3 regions of the Listeria sp. MAN/IMW/UF464 genome follow, and region 1 is predicted to be linked to each of the others. Evidence: riboswitches for the same ligand, from Rfam matches in the RefSeq annotation. Region 1 holds a riboswitch; each other region holds the start of a gene.
The links. A riboswitch is a leader RNA that binds a small molecule or an ion and turns the genes downstream of it on or off. The one in region 1 is predicted to bind S-adenosylmethionine.
Positions count from the first base shown of each region.

Region 2: linked by a shared signal. The riboswitch ahead of AC4PG0_RS04175 (5-methyltetrahydropteroyltriglutamate--homocysteine S-methyltransferase) and the one ahead of AC4PG0_RS12805 (methionine ABC transporter ATP-binding protein) in region 1 are both predicted to bind S-adenosylmethionine.
Region 3: linked by a shared signal. The riboswitch ahead of AC4PG0_RS05340 (O-acetylhomoserine aminocarboxypropyltransferase/cysteine synthase family protein) and the one ahead of AC4PG0_RS12805 (methionine ABC transporter ATP-binding protein) in region 1 are both predicted to bind S-adenosylmethionine.

Region 1 covers NZ_JBZWZP010000004.1:42,544-47,390, forward strand. Annotated here, with positions in the region: gene AC4PG0_RS12790 (Lmo2079 family surface lipoprotein) at 181-1,257, shown strand; gene AC4PG0_RS12795 (MetQ/NlpA family ABC transporter substrate-binding protein) at 1,298-2,128, opposite strand; gene AC4PG0_RS12800 (methionine ABC transporter permease) at 2,193-2,867, opposite strand; gene AC4PG0_RS12805 (methionine ABC transporter ATP-binding protein) at 2,864-3,886, opposite strand; SAM riboswitch class I at 3,976-4,094, opposite strand; gene AC4PG0_RS12810 (hypothetical protein) at 4,203-4,391, opposite strand; gene cesK (histidine kinase CesK) at 4,470-4,847, opposite strand, start outside.
Region 2 covers NZ_JBZWZP010000001.1:810,765-815,611, reverse strand. Annotated here, with positions in the region: gene lcp (putative cellulose-binding protein LCP) at 1-1,245, shown strand, start outside; gene AC4PG0_RS04185 (DUF1294 domain-containing protein) at 1,510-1,767, opposite strand; gene AC4PG0_RS04180 (RidA family protein) at 1,846-2,223, shown strand; SAM riboswitch class I at 2,288-2,384, shown strand; gene AC4PG0_RS04175 (5-methyltetrahydropteroyltriglutamate--homocysteine S-methyltransferase) at 2,479-3,582, shown strand; gene uvrC (excinuclease ABC subunit UvrC) at 3,679-4,779, shown strand.
Region 3 covers NZ_JBZWZP010000001.1:1,042,710-1,047,556, forward strand. Annotated here, with positions in the region: gene AC4PG0_RS05330 (LPXTG cell wall anchor domain-containing protein) at 1-1,269, shown strand, start outside; gene AC4PG0_RS05335 (HdeD family acid-resistance protein) at 1,316-1,843, opposite strand; SAM riboswitch class I at 2,082-2,182, shown strand; gene AC4PG0_RS05340 (O-acetylhomoserine aminocarboxypropyltransferase/cysteine synthase family protein) at 2,291-3,568, shown strand; gene metX (homoserine O-acetyltransferase MetX) at 3,585-4,691, shown strand; gene AC4PG0_RS05350 (formate/nitrite transporter family protein) at 4,731-4,847, opposite strand, start outside.

The DNA.
Region 1 (4,847 bases):
TATTTGAGAATCCATGACATAAAAGGAAGAGCGCTCTATATCAATAGAAGAAAGGTTCTTTTTTACTATAAAAAAGGATTGTATATCTTATTTAGATATGGTATTGTTGTAACGTAACAAATTTGCAACATAATAACTTATTTGTAATAAACGATTATTTATTGAAGGAGAATTTAAAATATGAAGAAAGCAATAATGGCTCTGACCATCTTTGTATTGCTTTTAGCCACATTATCCGGGTGCAGCTCCCCTAAGTCCGACTTCACATCTACTTTAAAGAAAACAGCTGAAAATAAACAATTTACAACGAACGTCACATTCCAAGTAAACAACCTATCTGATAACTACATTAAAAAACTTGGCTCTGATATTGACTTAAATCAACTTAAAAAATCTAACATTCAATATAAAATTTCTGTAGATAGTGATTCTTCCTCTTCCTATAGCGCCTATTCGCTTCACTGGAAAGGCAAAGAACCACTTGATTTAACTCTACATGCGCTCCAAAACAGTGAGGACGGGAAAGCTTATATCCCTGTAGCTGATATTTATGACGCAGCAGACAGTTTTTCAAGCCTACTATCCGATTCAGCAGCTCAGATTTTCAACAAAGTACTCGCGCAAAATAAAGACTTAGAATCTAAATATCTCAACGTATTCGAAACATTCCAAAACTTCTCCAATCAAACAATTGATTCAGAAACCGTTGATCGTCAAGCGGAAGAATTGAAAAAAATTGAAGAAGCCAGTGGTATCGCAATTTACAGCTATTTAAATAACTTAGATGACAAACATTTCACTTCCAAAGATAATGGAGATATTGTTTTAAACCTATCCAAAAACGAAATAAAAGATTTAGTCAATGACGTCTTTACAGCACTTGATAATGACGGAAACATCATCACACTTCTTTCAGAAATTGATGGTAGCTCGCAAAAAGAAGCTCAAAAAAAATGGAATTCCGGTGAAAAAAGTGTTCGTTCTTCACTAAAAAACCTTACTTCCAATAAAAATCAAACACTCGATTTCAAATTAACGTTAACACCAGATAGTAAGAAAGGTTTCAGTAAAGCCGTTATTACTACAAACTTTGAAGATAGCAAAACAAAAGATTTAATCAACTTAACAACAACCGTCGATATGCTTGATTATGAAAAAGTTCCTCCAATGCCAGAAGGTAAAGACATTGTTTCTAAAAAAGAACTTGATAAAGCCATTTCTGATGGACTGAAACTATATTTAAGTAGTGCTAATTAAAAAAAATCCTTTTACCAAATCGGTAAAAGGATTTTTTTGTTTACTTATCGACTGGAACAACTGCTCCGTCCCATTCTTTCGTAATGTAATCTTGAATTTCTTTTGAATGTAACACTTTAACTAGTTCTTTAATGTTTTTGTCGTCTTTTTTCTTGTCCGTAGTTACAACAATATTAGCGTAAGGAGAATCTTTGCTTTCGATTGCAATAGCATCTTTAGAAGGATTTAAGCCTTGGTCTACAACAAAGTTTGAGTTAATAGCGACAACATCGCCTTCTTCATTATTATATGCAGTCATCAAGTAAGCTGGGTCAAAATCATATTTGAATTTCAAGTTTTTCGGATTGTCTTTAATGTCGTCAAATGTTGCATCTTGTGGTTTCACGCCATCTTTAAGTGTTAAAAGTCCATTGTCTACAAAAATCCCAATAACACGCGGCCAGTCAGATTTTGAGTTAGAAAGTAAAACTTGCGCGCCGTCTTTTAAATCTTTAATATCTTTTACTTTTTTAGAATAAATGCCCATTGGTTCGATGTGAATAGCACCGACATCAGCAAATTTGTAACCTTTTTCTTTTTCTTCTAATTCAAGATATGGTTTATGTTGGAAGTAGTTAGCATCTAAATCGCCTTCTTCTAGGGCTTTATTAGGCATAACGTAGTCTGTATATTTAACAATTTTCAAGTCAATCCCTTTATCTTTTAAGATAGGTTTTGCTTGTTCTAAGATTTGAGCATGGGGTGTATTTGACGCACCCACTACCAATTTATTATCGTCTTTACTAGATGAAGCTTTATCTGAGGAGCCACCGCAAGCTGTAAGTACTAAAACTAAACTTAATGTGAAAATTAAACCAAGAACCTTTTTCATGAAATTCTCTCCTTTTTTGCGGGGATTCCGCGTTTTTTTATATAAATTTCTTCATATACATTGATTAGCGTTTATCGGTTCGTTTTGTTAGGAAGTCGCCGATAAATTGGAAAATAAAGACGATAATTAAAATAATAATTGTCGCAAGTACCGTTACATCAGGTTGTCCACGTTGGAATCCTTCAAGATAAGCTGTATTTCCAAGCCCACCTGCACCAATGACGCCGGCCATCGCTGTGAATCCAACAAGTGAAATTGCTGTCACTGTAATACCAGAAATAATCGCTGGTAAGGCTTCTGGGATGAGCACTTTACCAATAATAGTAAACATATTCGCACCCATGGATTTAGCGGCTTCAATAACGCCTTTGTCTACTTCGCGAAAAGCAATTTCTACCATCCGACCATAGAACGGAGCTGCTGAGATAATTAAAGCTGGAAGTGCTGCTTTCGGTCCAATTACGGTTCCGACTAACGATTTTGTCATCGGTAAAAGTAACACGATTAAAATAATAAAAGGAATGGAACGGAACACATTAACAAGGATTGCTGTTATCCAGTATAAAATGCGCGCTCCGGCATGTTTTTTATTATTGGTTAAAAATAGTAATAATCCTAGCACGATTCCTAGCAAAAAAACTGCAAATAATGAAGTAAGTGTCATATATAGCGTTTCTTGTGTGGCAACCCACATCATTTGAAAATCAACATTTGGAAATAACTCTTGTAATTTCGTCATCGTTCTAACACTTCCGTTTCTACTTTAAGTTGACGTAGCTGTGTTAGACTGGCATCTATCGCTTCTTCTGTGCCTAAAACTTGGACATACAATGTTCCGTATGCACCGTTTTGCGTTTGAGTTAAGTTCCCATGAAGGACATTTAGCATAACATCATTTTCTTTTGCTACTTGAGAGATAACTGGTTGAGTTGCATTTTCACTCATGAAGAGTAGTTTAACGATTTTACCTTCTGCGTAATTATCGAGTAATAGATGGATTAGTTCTTCCGTTTCGTCTGAATCAGTTACTTGGCGGACGAAACGCTGCGTTACTTTTTCTTTAGGATGGCGGAACACATCTAGTACGTCACCGAGTTCAGCAACTTTCCCGTTTTCCATGACTGCCACGCGATTACAGATTTTCCGAATAACGTGCATTTCGTGGGTGATAACGATGATAGTTAGGTTGAGGCGTTTATTTATGTCTAGCAATAATTCTAGAACTTCATCGGTCGTTTGTGGATCTAGTGCGGATGTAGCCTCATCACAAAGCAATACTTTAGGATTATTGGCGAGCGCTCTTGCAATACCTACGCGCTGTTTTTGCCCACCACTTAGTTCAGCTGGATAGGCGTTTTCTTTTCCTTCTAAGCCAACGAGTCGGATTAGTTCATTGACCCGAAAACGTCTTTTTTCACCGCGAACACCAGCAATTTCTAATGGAAACGCGATATTCTCTGCAACAGTTCTAGACCATAATAAATTAAAATGTTGAAATATCATTCCGATTTGTTGGCGCGCTTTTCTTAATTTACTACCACGAATTTGGCTAATTAGTAGGTTATCTACTTCAACAGACCCTTCTGTTGGTAGTTCTAATCCATTGAACATTCGGATTAGTGTACTTTTACCAGCCCCTGAATAACCAACTACTCCGAAAATCTCACCTTGTTCAATTTCTAAATCGACATGGTCGACAGCGAGAACTTTGTTATTTCTGGACGTATATTCTTTTACGACGTTCTGTAACGTAATCATCTCTATCACCTTTTCTACATTCTGATATACAAAAAAGCCTTCCTGCTAATGAGCAGAAAGGCAGCATTTTTTCAAATGGGCTAACTTCCTTCTCATCTTTCAGAACAAATCGTTGTTCTGCATGACTTAGCACCTTAAACACATAATGAATTATTGTTTAGGTTGCTGGGTTTCACAGGGCATTTCCCTCCACCACTCTGGATAAGATTTCTACATATTATTATATCACTTCATTTGTGACTATAGTGACGTTTCTTGTTTTTTCATATTACCTTTTCCGTCACACTTTGTCAATAACTTTTTTATTTATACGCATCTATTTGTAATTTACTTCACTAATAATACTATTTTCTCCCGAATCTTCCTGGCTAGCTAACTGAGAGGCTATTTTAATCTGAGCTCTATTTTGATATTTAAGTTCGCTACTATTGACTTGAATTATGTACATAAATACCGCAATGACCGTGATACAAGCAACAACAATTAAAACAATATGTTTTTTCATTTTTCTCTCCTCCGTGATTTATATTCTACTGAAAGAACATAAATCACAAGGAAAGAAACATTTAAGAATTTTTAAAGATTAAATGAGCGGCAATTTGACGATAAAACTTGTTTTGCGATGTTTGCTTTCTGCGGTAACAATTCCGCCGTGTTTTTCAACGATAGACTTAGCGATTGCAAGGCCTAAGCCAGTACCCGTTGTTGTCCGATTTTTATCTACTTTGTAAAAACGTTCAAATAGATAAGGTAAATCAACGGTTGGAATCTCTTCACCATAGTTAGTGACCCGCACAACAGCCATATTATCTTCTTTTTTCGCGCTTACATCAATTTGTTTATTTCCTTCTCCGTATCTAAGCGCATTGGAAAATAAATTCTCAAACAAACGCATAATTTGGTTACCATCGCCACCAATGATGAGTTTATTGGCATCAAAATGTTCGATTATCTGCATATT
Region 2 (4,847 bases), on a different contig from region 1:
ACAGCTAAAGCAGGTGCTTACGAAGTCACTTACAAGTATGGCAAAGTATCGAAAAAAATCACTTTAACTGTGAAAGCTAAATTAACAGCAGTGAACGCACATGATTCCGCAGTTTACATCGGAGACACGTGGAATGCAGAAGATAACTTTGACAGTGCGCTTGATAAAGATGGCAATTCCGTCGCTTTTGCTGATATAGAAGTTAAAGGAACTGTTGATACAGATAAAGCTGGAACATATCCAGTAACGTACACATATGACGGTGTCTCAAAAACAATTAATATCCAAGTAAAAGACATCTTAACAGCAGTGAACGCGCATGATTCTGAAATCTATGTGGGAGATAGCTGGGATGCCAAAGATAATTTTGACAGTGCACAAGATAAAGACGGAAATACAGTAGATTGGCAAAATATCAACGTTTCAGAAAATCCGACTGTTGATTTAGAAACAGTTGGTGTTTACCAAGTGACTTATAGTTATGGCGGTGTTTCGAAAACAATTAATCTCACTGTAAGTCCAAGAAAAACAAGCTTAGAAGTGCATGACTCTACCATTTATACAGGAGATAAATGGAAAGCAGAAGACAACTTCGATAACGCTACTGATAAAAAAGGCGACCAAATTTCTTTTGAAGATGTAACTGTAACCGGGCATGTTGATTCTGAAACAGCAGGCGCATATGAAGTAAGCTATATCTATGATGGAGTGAAAAAAGTAGCTCATATCACTGTGATCCAAAACCAAGCTCAAATCACTGTAAAAGATAGCGTTATCCCACATGGAGAAAAATGGGAAGCAGAAGCTAATTTTATAGGTGCGACAAACCGAGATGGTGTAGCAATTCCTTTCTCCAAAATCCAAGTAGATGGTAAAGTAGATGTAAATAAAGCTGGTATCTACAAAGTGATTTACACGTATGATCCAAATGAAGGAACTGCAGATGCGGGGAAGGAACAACTTTCTGTTACAGCTAACATTCAAGTAAAAGCAGAAAATGTAAAACCTGTTGACCCATCAGACCCAACAGGACCTACAAATCCAGTAAAACCATCAGTAGAAAAAACACCATTAAAAGTAGTTGATAACAAGCAACATACAACAACATATGAAGCAGCAAAACCATTACCAAAAACAGGTGACCAAACAAACACTTGGGTAATCTGGACAGGCATGAGCTTACTTGTTCTAAGCATGCTCTTGTTGGTGATGAGAGGTAGAAAGAAATTAAGAAGGAAAAATTAATAAAAGATAGAATAAAAATACCGACCAGTTTTCTCTGGTCGGTATTTTTTGCTATTAGACATAATAGATTTGTTATAGTGTTTTACTAATTTTAAGAACTGTACAAAAAGACTGTTAAAATATAGCTATGAATTACTTTTATCAAAGATAGAAATCATGTTTAAAAGACAATTGAGATGACTCCTGTCAAGCACTGCAAAACTATTTCTGCTGGGAATTTGAACATTATAAAAGCTAAAAAATCGACAAATTTAGCTTGTTAATTCAGTACAACCACCAAACCAAAACCCCAACAGTCCAAACCATCGCAAGTGGCACTAAAATCCGAAACTTCGGCTTTTGCGTTTTATGGTGAAACAACTGCATCGACATCCAACTACCAAAGGCACCACCAAGAAATGCGGAGAGAAGTAGTACCGATTCAGGTATCCGGTATGCGTGTTTAATTGCTTTCCGTTTATCAACAGCGAATAATAGAAAAGAAATAAGCGTTATCGCGATTAAATATATCGTTAAAATCATTCAGAAATCCCCCTTTATTGCTAAAACTAACTTTATTGATTAGAATAAAAGCATACCACAAAAGAAAGCAGGGATAAAATGGCAAAAGAAATTATTCAAACCTCGTCAGCCCCAAAAGCACTCGGACCATATTCACAAGCTGTAAAAGTGAATGGACTTATTTTCACATCAGGTCAACTTGGTATTAACCCAGCAACTGGAGAATTAGCAGAAGGCGCAACAAAACAAGCTGAGCAAGCTTTTAAAAATTTAGCAGCCGTACTAGAAGAAGCGGGTTCTGGACTAGATAAAATCATTAAAGCGACTGTTTTCTTCAAAGATTTAAATGATTTTACAGCTGTGAATGAAGTATACGCTACTTTCTTTTCCAGTGATTTCCCCGCAAGAAGTGCTTTCCAAGTAGCCAAGTTACCGCTTGACGCTGACATTGAAATCGAAGTTATCGCAGAAGCATAAATATTCAGAAATAAATTTGACAATCACGAGAAGTAAACGATATAATAAGAACCAATTACATAGTAACTTATCAAGAAAGGTGGAGGGTTCTGGCCCAGTGAAGCCTTGGCAACCGGACTTTTCACGGTGCCAAATCCAGCAGTATCACTGACAGATAAGGCACGCGAAACAGGTAAATCACTCTTTCCCTTAAAAGCTGTCTTTTGGGGGAAAGTTTTTTTGTACATAAAAATAACTAGAATTGAGGCGAAGAAAATGAATCAAGTGGCACCATTTTATGCAGATCATGTTGGAAGTATTTTACGGACAAAGGCAATTAAAGAGGCACGCGAGAAATTCCAAAGTGGCGAAATTACAACTCAAGAATTACGTGAAATTGAAAATGCAGAAATTAAGTATATTGTTGAAAAACAAAAAGAAGTGGGTTTAAAAGCAATTACTGATGGCGAATTTCGCCGCGCTTGGTGGCATTTTGATTTCTTAGAGAATTTGGATGGGGTAGAAGGATACGATGCGGCGGGAGGCATTCAATTTAGCAAAGTCCAAACAAAATCTCATTCGGTGAAAATTACAGGTCCAATTGATTTCACGACGCATCCATTTATAGAAGATTTTATTTTCCTAAAAGAAGCCGTTGGTGAAAATCATGTAGCAAAACAAACGATTCCAAGTCCGGCGATGCTTCATTATCGTGGTGACATGGAGTATCAGCCATATATAGACGATGCTGATAAATTTGTGGCTGATTTAGCGGCTGCTTATCAAAAAGCGATTCAAGCCTTTTATGATGCCGGTTGTCGTTATTTACAATTAGATGATACATCGTGGAGCTATTTATGCTCTGATGAACAGCGTGAAGTTGTACGTGAGCGAGGTTTTGACCCCGATACACTGCAAGAAACATATAAAACGCTTATTAATGAAGCTATCAAGTATAAACCAGCAGATATGGTTATTACGATGCACATTTGTCGTGGGAATTTCCGCTCTACGTGGATAGCAGAAGGCGGTTATGGACCAGTTGCAGCAACATTATTTGGCAAGCTAAATATCGATGGTTTCTTTTTAGAATATGATAATGAACGTTCTGGAGATTTTTCACCACTAAAATATGTAGCGCGCCCAGATTTGAAAATCGTTCTCGGCTTAATCACCTCTAAAACAGGGGATTTAGAAGATGAAACGGCAATCAAAGCACGAATTAAAGAAGCGAGTGAGATTGTGCCGCTAAACCAATTATGCCTTAGCCCACAGTGCGGATTCGCCTCTACAGAAGAAGGCAATATTTTAAGTGAAGAAGAGCAATGGAACAAATTACGTTACGTCGTCAAAATCGCAGAAGACGTTTGGGGGAAATAACAAATAAGAAGAACTGGCCTAGGCTAGTTCTTTTTTCGTCTTTACAAAAACAGCAAGTAGGAATAGAATAGATGTTCTAGAAGGAGGGGAAGCCCTTTGGATGACAAATTACAAACCAAATTAACCTTATTACCTGAATCACCAGGTTGCTATATTTATAGAGATGAAAATAACGAAATACTTTATATTGGCAAATCTAAATGTTTAAAAAACCGTATAAAGTCTTATTTTCATAGTAAACAAATCGGTAAAACTGCAAGACTTGTAAGACAAATTCGTGATTTAGAACTAATTATCACTACCTCCGAAAAAGAGGCACTACTTCTCGAGATGATTTTAATTCAAAAATATCAACCTCCTTTCAATATCCAGTTAAAAGAAGGAACGAGTTATCCCTATATTAAAATCACGAATGAGAAAAATCCGCATATCGAAGTCGTATTTGAAGTGAAACAAGATGGCGCGCACTACTTCGGTCCATATCCTGGTCGGTTTTCAGCAAGGCAAACGGTAGAACTTATTGAAAAATTATATCCGCTTTGTAGATGTGACGGAAAGCCGGGACGTCCGTGTTTGTACTATCATTTAGGACTTTGCCTAGGACCTTGCCAAGCAGAAATTGAACCCGCTGTATATAAAAAACAAATTCAAAAAATTAGTCGTTTTCTTGAAGGCGATGTTAAAGGCGTGAAGGGGAAGCTCACTAAAGACATGGAAGCAGCCACCGAAAAACTGGAATTCGAAAGAGCTGCTGAACTACGCGATAAAATCCATGCTATTAATGAAACCATCGAAAAACAACATATTATTTTCCCCGGACTAAAAAATCGTGATATTATCGGCTGTTATGAACAAGATAATCATTTAAGTGTTTTCGTTTTCTTTGTCCGAAATGGCGCAATCAACGGTAGTAAATGGCATGTTTTCCCAATCGAAAATTCGCTCCAAGAAGACTTAGCCAATTTTATCAACCAATTTTACGAAGATCCAAATAATATCCAACCAAAAGAGTTGCTAATCGCAGAAAAAATCGATAAAATTACTTTGAAAGAGCCGCTCCGTAAGGCTTCTTCCTTCCCGCAAAAAGGTGGAAAGAAGAAACAGCTTAATTTAGCTATCGAAAACGCTAAGAGTACGTATGCCGCATATGCTAAGATGAAAGAATACGATTTTGAAAACCAATTGAAAAACAGTTAGAAGCTAGCTTTCACTGATTAGCTTCTTTGTTTTGCTGTATTGAAAATCTTATCATAAATAACTATGGT
Region 3 (4,847 bases), on a different contig from region 1:
ATTGTAATTTTAGCATTTGGACTAGTTTTATCGATTAGCACTCCCGTTTTTGCTACAGAATCCGGAGAACAAAATGAATCAACAACAGAAACAACTACAAAAAACAATTCGCTTGAAGAACAAAATTCTAAAAAAGAACTTTTAAAAGCCAGCGCAAATGCAGTAGTTGGAAAAACGAACCTTTCTTTTAAAATTGGGGATACACCCACTGCGCAAGATTTTGTAACAGTCAATGATGCATCAAATAATCCAACATTTACTTTTAAAAATGGACAACCTGTAACGAATGCTCCAGGAAACTACTCAACAGAGATTCAAGTGACTTTCGATGATAATACTTCTACGGATATAACAGTTAATTACATAGTAAAAGAAGCCGCACCACTTGCAACGCTAAAAACAACAACACCTGTGATTGAATTAGGCTCCAAACCAACACCGAATCAATTCGCAACACCTGCCGCAGGAGCAAAATTAAGCTTTAAATCCGGAGCGCCTTCTACCAAGAAAACTGGTACTTTTACAACAACAATAGTAGCTACGAAAGATGGAAAAACTAGTGAATTAATAGTTACTTACAAAGTTCTAGATCAAGAGCCGCCAAAGATTAGTGTTAATCCAGACGACTATCCGTTTGTTGTCAAAGGAGAAACTATAACGCCCTCTACATTTGTAACAGCTACTGATAACTCGGGTAAAGTTACTTTAACTTTTAAACCTGGATATGAACCAACATATACTCGACTTGGTATGCATACCTTTGTTGTTATCGCAACAGATCCATCAGGAAATACAACAGAATTTTCTTCTTACTACGTTATCGTTAGTGATAAACCTACACTTAAAGCACCTACTCTTGATTTGAAAAGAAGTACACCTTCCATTCTATACGGAGTTACTCTGCCTAACTTAGGTGTAATTGCAGAAGATGAGGACGAAAATTTGATTGGATGGTCTATAGAAGATGAAAAAGGAAACTTCACCATTACATTCGAAACACCACTACAACCAGGTGATATATTTGCTTTATACAGCAGTACTGAAGTAGAATACAGTGAAAAAACCTATTACATTTATGACCCAGAAACGTTGAAAATTAGAGAACTATATGAATCGCCTTCTGAAGTAAAAACAATAAATACTAAGAATAGTAATACTAACAGCACTAAAAAAATTATCCCGAAAACCGGTGATGCTAATTCAATCCCGTTAACATTGATTGGACTTATCTTAGCTGGCAGTTCAGTAATCTTTTTACGAAAAAAATAACACAAAAAAAGTGAAACCAATTTATACAATTGGTTTCACTTTTTTATTAATAACTTTTTCCCATAAAGAAAAATGTTGCGATTGCGCCGATACCTTGAACGATGAAGAAAATTGCTACGACAAGAACGATACCAATTGCGGAGACAACTGGATTGAATAGAGCGATAAAACCAACAATGATACCAATAATACCAATTGTTAAAATCCAGCCCCAGCCTTGTACGTTATTTTGTTTAGCAGTGAATGCGCCGATTGTACGCATAATACCAGCAAACAATACCCACATACCAAACAGCAATACAAGTGTTAATGTTCCATCAAATTCATTAAATAATAGCAAGAAACCTAGTAAGATGGATAAAATTCCGTCAGCTAGTACCCACCCAGAAACATTTTGTGATTTTCTATCTGAGAAATAAGAAATTGTGTGGAAAATACCTGAAATCAGTAGTAAGAAACCGATCATCAATGTTGAGGTTAATAATGAAATACCTGGATGGAATAAGAACCAAATTCCAAGTACAATCATCGCAATCCCTGCTAATAAAACAAGAATACGTGTAAATGTCTTCATTTTTATTTCAACTCCCCTTTATTTGTGCTAATCTAACCCCACTTTTAATGAAATATAATTAGTCTTAACTATAATAGCCTAAAAAATGGATTTTAAAACCTTTTTAAAGTGAAATATTAGTCTAAAAAACAGCTTTGTCACAAAAATTCCACACACAAGTGCTATTTTTGGACTTTTTAAATACTTAGTTGACAATTTGTTTCATCCAGCGTAATATATAACTTAATTTAATAGTATTTTCTTATCACGAAAGGTGGAGGGACTGGCCCTTTGAAGCCTTAGCAACCGGAATTTATTTTCACGGTGCTAATTCCAGCAGTATATTCTGAAAGATAAGTCGGAAATCCAAGTTTAGGAAACTCTATCCTCTCTGGCGGCTTATATACTGCTAGGGAGGTTTTTTGATGGAAATTACTGATAAATACATATTAAAGAGGAGTGGATTTTATGAGTAATGAGTATAAATTCGAAACAATTCAAGTACACGGCGGACATACACCGGACGGAGATACGCATTCTAGAGCCGTACCAATTTATCAAACAACATCGTATACATTTGATAGCCCGGAACATGCCGCAGCCTTATTTGGTTTACAAGAAACTGGAAATATTTATACACGAATTATGAATCCGACTACAGCTGTTTTAGAAGAACGATTAACTTTACTTGAAGGTGGCATTGGTGCGGTTGCAACGGCTTCAGGCATGGCTGCTATTACTTACTCGATTTTAAATATTGCTGGTTCCGGCGATCATATCGTCGCAGCCGCAACACTTTATGGTGGAACACACACTCTTTTTTCACATACATTTAAAACGTTTGGCATTGATGTTACTTTTGTCGACCCTAACGAACCTGAAAATTTTGAAAAAGCAATGAAAGAAAATACGAAAGCCGTATTCATTGAAACGATTGGTAATCCTGATATTAATATTATTGATATTGAAAAAGTAGCTGAGATAGCGCACGCATCTGATGTCCCGCTAATTGTTGATAATACTTTTGCGACCGCTTATTTAAATCGCCCATTTGATTTTGGTGCAGATATTGTCGTTTACTCGGCAACCAAATTTATCGGTGGTCACGGGGTTGCAATTGGTGGCGCTGTTATTGACTCTGGTAAATTTAACTGGGCAAATGGGAAGTTTCCAAAACTCGTTGTACCTGATGATAGTTATAATGGGCTATCTTATACGAATGATGTTGGTGCGGCGGCCTATATTACCAAGCTCCGTGTCTCGCTCCTTCGTGACACTGGTGCCGCACTTTCCCCGTTCAACGCCTTCTTACTCATTTTAGGGCTAGAAACATTATCTTTACGACTTGAACAACACGTGAAAAATGCGAAACAAGTAGCGAATTTCCTAAATGATCATCCAAAAGTTGCTTGGGTTAATTATCCTGGCTTAAAAGACAACAAATACCACGATTTAGCCCAAAAATATTTACCAAAAGGACCTGGTTCCATTTTCACTTTTGGCGTTAAAGGTGGTTACGCGGCTGGGAAAAAGGTTATCGAATCTGTGGAGTTATTCTCGCATCTAGCCAACGTTGGCGACGCAAAATCGCTTATAATCCACCCAGCATCAACGACTCATCAACAACTAAGCGAAGAACAACAATTAACAGCTGGCGTTAAACCAGAATCCATCCGTCTTTCTATCGGAATCGAAAATGCGGATGATATTATTCAAGATTTAACGAAAGCACTAGAGCAAATTTAGGAGGAAGTGAAGAGAAGTGACCTTACAACAAAAAGAACTATTTCAAAAAAGTCCTCTTCTACTTGAAAACGGGGAAACATTAAGTCCAGTTTTAGTTGGCTATGAAACGTATGGGACACTTTCTGCCTCACGCGATAATTGTATTTTGTTAGAACATGCGCTCACTGGGACAGCTCATGCGGCGAAACATTTTGAAGATGACGCCCCTGGTTGGTGGGATGATTATATTGGTCCGGGGAAAACGATTGATACAGACAAATATTTTCTTGTTTGTACGAATGTATTTGGTGGTTGTAGTGGAACGACTGGCCCCTCCTCTATTAATCCAAAAACAGGCGAGCCTTTCCGGTTACAATTTCCCGGATTTTCAATTAAAGATATTATTAAAGTGCAGCGTGAACTTTTGGAACAACTTGGGGTTACAAGGATTGTTTCGGTGATTGGGGGATCGATGGGTGGAATGCAAGCCACAGAATGGGCGATTGATTATGCCGATATAACAGATAGCATTATCAACATCGCCTCCCCACTTGCTGCCGGACCTGATGCGATTGGTTATAACTTAATTATGCGGATGGCGATTTTGAATGATCCCGACTTTAATGGCGGCAACTATATTGGTCAACCTGAGGGCGGGCTTGCTACTGCGAGAATGGTTGGAATGATGACTTACCGGACGAGCGAACTTTTCTCCAAGCGGTTTGAACGTTTCACTGTCGCCGAGTCTTCGCCTGCCGCTTTCTCAAAAGAGCATTTTCAAATTGAATCGTATTTACAATATCAAGGGGATACTTTTGTCGAGCGGTTTGACGCGAATAGTTATCTATATTTAACAAAGGCGATTGATTTATTTGACGTTACGGCTCCCGCAAAAGATGATTTACCCGCTTTTTCAAAAATTAAAATTCCGTATTTGCTGATTGGCATTACGACCGATCAACTTTTCCGAATTCACGATTTGCGCCGCGGTTATGAACTTTTAAAAGAATGGGATGTGCCGGTTACTTATCATGAAGTGGCCTCTGAATACGGTCATGATGCTTTTCTAGTTGAAAAGGAAGTACCGAAGTTCGAGCCGCTCATTCGGTCATTTTTAAATAATTTACCTGTTAAAAGCATATAAAAAAAGTTACCTCGGAAAATTTCTGAGGTAACTTTTTTATTAGTCTTTATAAATTGATTTCGTTCGGTTAAGCCACGCATAGCCTAGTCCGATAACAAGGCCACCACCTACAAAATTCCCAAGTAAAGCAAGGACTAAATTGACGGTCACATTGCC